One region of the Priestia sp. P1_B12_1 genome, then DNA from elsewhere that is predicted to be linked to it. Evidence: predicted binding sites of a transcription regulator. Region 1 holds the regulator's gene; the other holds the start of a gene.
What was found. Region 1 encodes Rex, which represses fermentation and respiration genes when NADH is low (regulators of the CRP and FNR family bind a similar motif). Its sites were predicted from a motif close to TTGTGAAATATTTCACAA; they were not measured.
Positions count from the first base shown of each region.

Region 2: the regulator Rex is predicted to act here: its motif matches at 2,505-2,522, upstream of AC1D0Y_RS23270 (L-lactate dehydrogenase).

Region 1 covers NZ_JBFTZR010000032.1:6,327-10,533, forward strand. The annotation lists gene abc-f (ribosomal protection-like ABC-F family protein) at 60-1,994, opposite strand; gene AC1D0Y_RS28580 (redox-sensing transcriptional repressor Rex) at 2,453-3,091, shown strand; gene tatA (twin-arginine translocase TatA/TatE family subunit) at 3,145-3,330, shown strand; gene tatC (twin-arginine translocase subunit TatC) at 3,346-4,101, shown strand; gene AC1D0Y_RS28595 (YdiK family protein) at 4,127-4,207, opposite strand, start outside.
Region 2 covers NZ_JBFTZR010000009.1:87,778-91,984, reverse strand. The annotation lists gene AC1D0Y_RS23275 (lactate permease LctP family transporter) at 1-1,461, opposite strand, end outside; gene AC1D0Y_RS23270 (L-lactate dehydrogenase) at 1,524-2,480, opposite strand; gene AC1D0Y_RS23265 (cation diffusion facilitator family transporter) at 2,812-3,687, shown strand; gene AC1D0Y_RS23260 (methyl-accepting chemotaxis protein) at 3,829-4,207, shown strand, end outside.

The DNA of each region.
Region 1 (4,207 bases):
AGCTTGTTCTAAAGCGCACGAACAAGTAAATAGGATGAATAAATACGAAAAAATATAGACTATTCTTCTAGAAGAAGCTGTAATTCTTCCCACTCTTCCATTAATGTGGATAACTGTGAAGCAATTTTTTCGTTTTCACCGTTTAATCTTGATACTTCTTCGTGGTTTTGATAAATTTCAGGGTCACAAAGAAGTTCTTCATTCTCCGCTTGTGCGGCTTCTAATTTGTTTACTTCAGTTTCAATTTCTTCAATGCGGCGCGTTCGCTGCCTCATCAATTTCTTTTGTTCTTTATCTTGTTTATAGGACTGTTTATCTACTTTTACCGTGCGTTCTTCGTTTGCTTTTATATTTTCTAATTCTTTGATTTCCTCTATTTCTGCTTTCTTTTCTACATAATAGTCATAATCTCCAAGAAATTCTTCTACCCCTTCAGGAGATAGCTCTGCTATTTTGTTTGCAATACGATTAATAAAATAACGGTCATGTGAAACAAATAATAGAGTCCCTGGGTAATCAATTAACGCATTCTCGAGTACTTGTTTACTATCTAAATCAAGATGGTTAGTAGGTTCATCTAAAATTAAGAAATTAGCTTTTTGAAGCATAAGCTTCGCAAGAGCCAAACGTGCTTTTTCACCACCGCTAAGCGTCGAAACGATTTTCAGTACATCATCACCTGAAAACAGAAAATTTCCAAGCGCTGTACGAATTTCTTTTTCAGGTTTGGATGGGTAGTCATCCCAAAGCTCATTTAAAACGGTTTTATTAGACGTTAAATTAGCTTGCTCTTGGTCGTAATAACCAACCATTACGTTTGAGCCAAAAGAAATGGTTCCAGTCTTGAAGCTTAGTTTATCCACAATACCTTTTAATAACGTAGATTTCCCAACTCCATTAGGGCCAACCAACGCAAGGCTTTCACCTTTTTTAATCCGAAGGTTTGCGTCTTGGACGACGTATTTGTTTTCATCATATCCGATAGACACGTTTTCGAGATTTAAGACTTCATTTCCGCTTTGACGCTCAATTTCAAACGAAAAACTAGCCGATTTTTCGCCGTCGTTAGGTCGATTTATTAACTCCATTCGATCGAGCTGCTTACGTCTGCTTTGCGCACGTTTTGTAGTCGATGCGCGGGCGATGTTTCGCTGAATAAAATCATTCAGTTTTGCGACTTCATCTTGCTGTTTTTCGTACTGACGCAACTCTTTTTCATATCGCTCTGCTTTTTGTACAAGGTATTTAGAGTAGTTGCCCGTGTACTTGACCGTTGTTTTTTGTGTGACTTCATACACTTGATTTACGACCTTATCAAGGAAGTAACGATCGTGTGAAACAATTAAAATAGCTCCTTCATACCCTTGCAGAAACTGTTCCAGCCATGCTAAAGTTTCAATATCTAAGTGGTTGGTAGGCTCATCCAGAATAAGCAAGTCTGGCTTTGTTAAAAGCAGTTTTGCAAGAGCCAAGCGCGTTTTTTGTCCACCGCTCAAGGAGGAAATAGGGGTGCTATAGTCAAAGTTTGAGAAACGGAAACCATGAAGAATAGATCGTGTATCCGCTTCATATTGATAGCCGCCTAAATCTTTGAACGTTACTTGAAGCTGATCGTACTCTTTGGTTAGTTTTTCGTATTGAACTGAATCATTAAAAATGTCTGGATCGCCCATCTTCGTTTCAAGCGTACGTAATTCTTTTTCCATCTTCTTTAACGGAGCAAAGACCGTCATCATTTCTTCCCATATGGAGAGTGTTGACTCAAGAACTGTATCTTGTCCCATATAATCAATGGAAACACCTTTAGGTTTAATAATTTCTCCGCTGTCATAAGAAAGCTGCTCAGCAATAATTTTTAATAAAGTTGATTTACCAGCACCGTTTCGTCCCACTAGGGCAATGCGGTCTTTTGATTGTACTTCTAACTTTATATTCGATAAAATGGGTTCTGCCCCATAGTATTTTGTAATACCGTTCAATTGTAGAATAATCATTTTTTCACCTCTAGTAGTATATCCATAGTGTATTTTAACATATTTTCAACTACAAGTTCTTCCTACAAGCGTTTGTAATTTGTAGAGAGACAAGGACAAATGATGAAGCGAATGTTTTGATTCATGAAATAAAATGATTTTACCTGCACATTTTATACAGGATACTATGTTAAAATAAGAGATAAGTGCATCTCTGAACTTATATATGATGGATGTAGAAAACCCGTCATGACTAACAAACGGATCCTTTGAAGAGCTAATTACTTCGTTCTAGCTACCGACTTTAAGTAGTGCTGGATAGACAAAAGGCGTCGGGGTGTGAAGCGGAGTATATATAAAACAAGAGAAAAGAGAGAGAATTGGAAGCGCTACCTCAAGGCGGTTGAGGCTTTGTGAAAGGTAATGCAATATGACTTGAAAATGTTAGTAATGACATACATGAACTGAGGGGGTACAACGTGAACACTGAACAATTAAAAATACCACAAGCAACGGCTAAACGATTGCCGCTTTATTATCGTTTTTTAAAAAACTTGCATGCTTCTGGTAAACAGCGTGTTTCGTCAGCGGAGTTAAGTGAGGCAGTGAAAGTTGATTCTGCTACTATTCGCCGGGATTTTTCTTACTTTGGAGCATTAGGGAAAAAGGGATACGGCTACAATGTGAATTATTTACTTACATTTTTCCGTAAAACGTTAGACCAAGATGAAGTAACGAAAGTAGCACTGATTGGCGTAGGGAATCTAGGAACGGCCTTTTTAAATTATAATTTTATTAAAAATAATAACACCAAAATTGAGTGCGCTTTTGATGTGATAGAAGATAAAGTCGGTACAAAAGTAGGCGACGTGCCCGTCTATCATCTTGACCAATTGGAAGATTATATGAGTGATGACATCTCAGTAGCGATTTTAACCGTTCCAGCCACTGTTGCTCAGCAAATTACCGATCGTTTAGTGAGTTGCGGAATTAAAGGAATTTTAAACTTTACTCCTGCACGCTTAAACGTACCGGATGAGATTCGACTGCATCATATTGATCTGGCTGTAGAATTACAGTCGCTCGTCTACTTTTTGAAAAATTATCCTGTTGAATAAGGCGGACTATGTTACGATTTCCTTAAGTCTAAATTAATAAGGAGAGTGGGAATATGGGGATTGGAGCAGGCAGTTGGATTATTATTGCGATTGTAGCACTGCTTATTTTTGGACCGAAACGGTTACCGGAGCTAGGAAGATCAGTCGGGCAAACGCTTAGAGAGTTTAAGCATGCCGCTAGCGGTGCCTCAGAAGATCGTGAAAAAGATAAACAGCGTCAAGTAGATGACAAAGAGTAAAAGGGTGATCATAGTATGACCGAACAAGAAATGTCAATATATGATCATATAGGAGAGCTGCGAAAGCGCATTTTAATTGTTTTATTTTTCTTTGTGATTGCCACAATTGGCGGCTTTTTTATAGCGGATAAGGTTATTGTCTATTTACAGCATGCTGATGAGGCAAAAAATTTAACGATGAATGCATTTAGGCTAACAGATCCAGTTAAGATTTATATGCAGTTTGCTGTTATTATCGGCTGTGTACTTGCAGCTCCTGTTGCACTGTATCAACTTTGGGCATTTATTAGTCCTGGTTTATATGAAAAAGAGCGTAAGGTAACGCTTGGATATATTCCTGTTTCCATTTTTCTCTTTATCGGCGGTGTCTCTTTTTCTTATTTTGTGTTGTTTCCATTTGTCGTCGATTTTATGACGCGCGTTTCTGATGAGCTGAATGTAAACCAAGTGATTGGCATTAATGAATACTTTTCTTTTTTAATGCAGCTCACACTGCCTTTTGGGCTGTTGTTTCAGCTTCCTGTTGTCGTCATGTTTTTGACGCGATTAGGAATTATCACGCCTATGTTTTTATCTCAAATTCGAAAGTATGCCTATTTCGTACTGCTAGTTATTGCCGCACTTATTACACCACCAGAATTGCTCTCGCACATGATGGTGACAGTGCCGCTCTTAATTTTGTATGAAATCAGCATCATTATTTCCCGCATTTCGTATCGCAAAGTGTTAAAGGCAAGGGCAGAGCAAGAAAGAGAAGATGTTAGTATGTAAAAAAACCACTGGAACAGTGGTTTTTTTATTTAGATGAATCATCTTGATTTTTATAGTGCTGCTGCAACTTTTTAATTTTATAGTGCAAGATAAAAATGCGAACCGC
Region 2 (4,207 bases), on a different contig from region 1:
AGCGACGGCAATTGATTGAGGAGAAAGCATTTTAGCCATCACGCCGCCGGCAGTATTGGCCGCTACGAGAATAACTGGCAAGACATTAATTTGCTGAGCTGTAGTTAGCTGCAAGTTGCCGAACAGCGCATTATTTGATACGACAGACCCCGTTAGAAATACGCCGATCCAGCCAAGAAATGGAGATAAAAATGGAAAATAAGCAGCTGATGTAGCAAGCGCCAATCCAAGTGTAGAAGACTGTCCTGAATAATTTGAAATAAAAGCAAAAGCAATGACCATCATAATAGTAATAATAGGTCTTGATAATTCTTTTACGGTTTCTAAAAGAGTGGTCCATGCCACTTTTGGCGATACGTTAAGCAAGAAAACTGAAAGGATACAAGCAATAAGAATTGCTGTACCTGTTGCTGCAAATACGTCTATTTTTAAGACAGCAGCGTAAGGCGTAGGATCTTTTACTAAAGGCGCTGCTTTAATTACGTGATTGTGTAAAAATGGGACGTTAATAAGCAGGTTCATATGTTCAAGCATTATTTTGACAAAAGAAATGCTCCAAGCCGTAACGAGTATCGTTAATAGAATAAAAGGAGACCAAGCCTTTAAAATCTGTTTTGGTGACAGGCTGAAGCTTTTAGCTGCTGCCGGGCTTGTTCGTTTAATATAAAAAGCAAGAGCAAGCAAACTCACAATAGAAGATGTGATATTTGGAAGTTCAGGGCCGATGTATGTAACAGTTAAATACTGTGTCAGTGCATAGGAAACGGCTGTGATGCTCGTTGCTTTCCATACGTCTTTTAATCCTTTTATCCCATCCATAATAAAGACAAGTAAAAAAGGAATAAGAAAAGAAATAATTGGAAGCTGCGTGCCGAGAAAATGAGCAATTTCTTTTGGATCTATGCCAGATACTTGTCCTGCGACAATAACAGGAATCCCCATGGCACCAAACGCTCCTGAAGCTGTATTAGCAATTAAACATAGCGCCGCTGCTTTTAACGGTTTGAACCCAAGTCCAACTAAAAGCGCTGCTGTAATGGCAATTGGAGCCCCAAATCCCGCTGCCCCTTCTAAAAAAGCATTAAAGGAAAAAGCAACAAGCAGCATTTGCAAGCGGGGGTCATCGGTTATTGAAATAATAGATTGTCTGATGGTAGTAAACTGTCCGCTTTTGACAGTTAGCTTGTATAAGAACACCGCTCCGATAATAATATAGCTGATGGGCCAAAGTGCATACAGAAACCCATAGCCTGTGGCTCCTAAAACCATTGAGGCAGGCATATCATAAAAATAAATAGCAATAATCATAGAAAGAAGCACCGTAATACCGGCAGCAATATGTCCTTTTAATTTCAAAAGAGTTAAAGCAATAAAGAAAAAGATAATGGGGATGAGTGCAATTAGTGCAGAAAGCCAAATATTATCTAACGGATTATATACCTGAGTCCACGTCATATTCATACACCTCTACTACATATTTAAAACAAGGGAGCGGGGGAGTCCCCCGCAAAAATCTTTAGATGTTACACAAAAGCTCTGTCGCGAGTTTGCTTAAGAATGCTAGCAGAGTGCTCGAGCTGTTGCTGTTCGTGAGGAGTTAAATTCAATTCAATAATTTGACGCACGCCGTTTTTATTAATGATAGCTGGTACGCCGATATACACATCAGAAATACCGTATTGTCCTTCTAATAAAGCAGATACTGTTAAAATAGAATTTTCATCATCTAAAATAGCCTTGGTAATGCGTACAAGCCCCATTGCAATTCCGTAATAAGTCGCTCCTTTTCGATTAATAATATGGTAAGCCGCATCGCGGGTTTGTTCGAATAGATGCTGCATATCGGGTTCTTTTTCAATAGCGGCAGTATTGATAAAATGTTCGAGCTTCACACCGCCAATTTGCGCGTGGCTCCAAACAGGAAATTCCGTATCTCCATGTTCCCCCATAATATAAGCGTGGACGTTGCGAGAATCTACTTCGAAATAGTCGCTTAACAAGTAGCGGAAGCGAGCTGTGTCAAGGATCGTTCCTGAACCAATTACCCGTTCGTTTGGTAATCCTGATACTTTTTGTGTAACGTGTGCGAGAATATCAACTGGATTTGTTGCCACTAAAATGATGCCGTCAAATCCGCTGTTCATAATATCTTTTACGATGCATTCAAAAATTTTAACGTTTTTTTCAACTAGATCTAAGCGTGTTTCCCCTGGAGCTTGATTAGCGCCCGCTGTAATAACTACTAAATCAGCATCAGCACAGTCTTTATAATCTCCAGCCCAGATTTTCATCGGTGTGGCAAATGGCATTCCATGATTGATATCGCGTGCTTCACCTTCTGCTTTTTCTTTGTTCATATCGATTAACACTAATTCATTGGCAATACCTTGATTCACCATTGAAAAAGCGTAGCTTGAGCCAACAAAACCAGTTCCGATAACGGCAACTTTTCGTGTTTTTGGTGTAAATTGTGTTTTCATTTGTATCATCCTTTGAATTTTATTTTGTGATGTTTTTCACAATGTTAGTGTAACAAGAATAAATACCCTCGGCTGTGATAAAAATCACACCCTTAAAAAATAGTAAACAATTTTACAGGGCGATTTAAAAAAATGTCCTTCTACATGAAGTGCCACATTTAGAAAGATCTTAAACGTTTAAAGTGTTGAGTAAAGGCAACTTGTTTTGCAGAAAGCTAAAGAGTTTAACATTCTCTATTTGTATGTTAGCAGCCAATAATGTTTCTATAGACCCACACGAAATCCATTTGTTACACTAAGTTTGCTTATTTTGAATAAAGGAGTGGAAGGGATGGAGAATTACTATGAGCAAGCCCAAAAAGGCGCTTGGGTTAGTATCTTATCATATATCTTTTTATCGACATGTAAACTTATCATTGCGGGTATCACCGCTTCCTCTGCATTAAAAGCCGACGGTCTTAATAATGTTACAGATATTATTGCATCAATTGCCGTCTTAATCGGCTTAAAGATTTCTAAAAAACCTCGCGATAATGATCACCCCTATGGACATTCCAGAGCGGAACATATCTCTTCACTTATTGCTTCTTTTATCATGATGGTCATCGGACTAGAAGTATTGGTCGATGCGGGTCAGTCATTATTTATGGACAAATCTGAAGCGCCTAATTTACTGGCTGCTTGGGTAGGTCTTGGAGCGGCTGCTGTTATGGGTGGTGTCTACCGATATAATATTAAGCTTGCTAAAAAACTTGATAGCCAGTCTTTATATGCGGTTGCTAAAGATAATTTGTCTGATGCACTTGTGAGTATAGGGGCTGTTGTGGGGATTTTTGGTTCACAGTTCGGTCTGCCCTGGCTGGATGTGGTAGCTGCTTTTGCTGTGGGAATTATTATTTGTAAAACAGCCATCGAAATTTTTAAAGAAGCGGCTCATTCCTTAACGGACGGATTTGATGAAGAAAAGTTAGGGCACTACAAAGAAAGCATCGAGCTTGTAGATGGTGTAAAAGAAGTAGAAGATGTGAAAGCGCGTAAGCTTGGTAACCAAGTCGTGATCGATGTAACTGTTAAAGTAGATCCCCATTTAAATGTTATCAAAAGCCATGAAATTGCTGATCAAATTGAACATATGATGAACGATGAGCATCAAATTAAAGATACGCTTGTTCATATTGAACCTGATGCATACGAAAAGCAAAAATAAAACCAGCACGTTCTTTCGTTATGAAAGGATGGGCTGGTTTTATTTTTGGGGAAATTTGAAATAATTCACAAAAACTTCTTCAAAAATGAAAATGAAAAGCCGTTATTAGTAATATAAAGATTTTTGTAGAAGGGTGAGGGAATGAAGAGGTTAAGTGCAAAGCTCGTAGTATTTTTTAGTATTTTTATAGCTAGTTTATTATTAGTTGTTTCAGGGACTGTTTATCAATTTACCAAAACACAAATAGAAAAAGATGTAGAAGTTCAGTCTCAAAGTCAAGTGAAAGAGTTAAAAGAAACGATTCATACGTACTTAGACATGTATAGTCGTTCTTTGCTGACGTACAGTGAGAACGATGTAATCGTTAATTTTGTTAAGCAAGAAGGAAATGAAACAAATCAAGAGAAAAATCCTTATTTTACATGGAATACGGTTCAAAAAGAGTTTACGCAGTTTAAAGAAAAATATCCGAACCTGGCACTTGAATACATAGGCACAAAAAATAAAGGAATGTATTCTG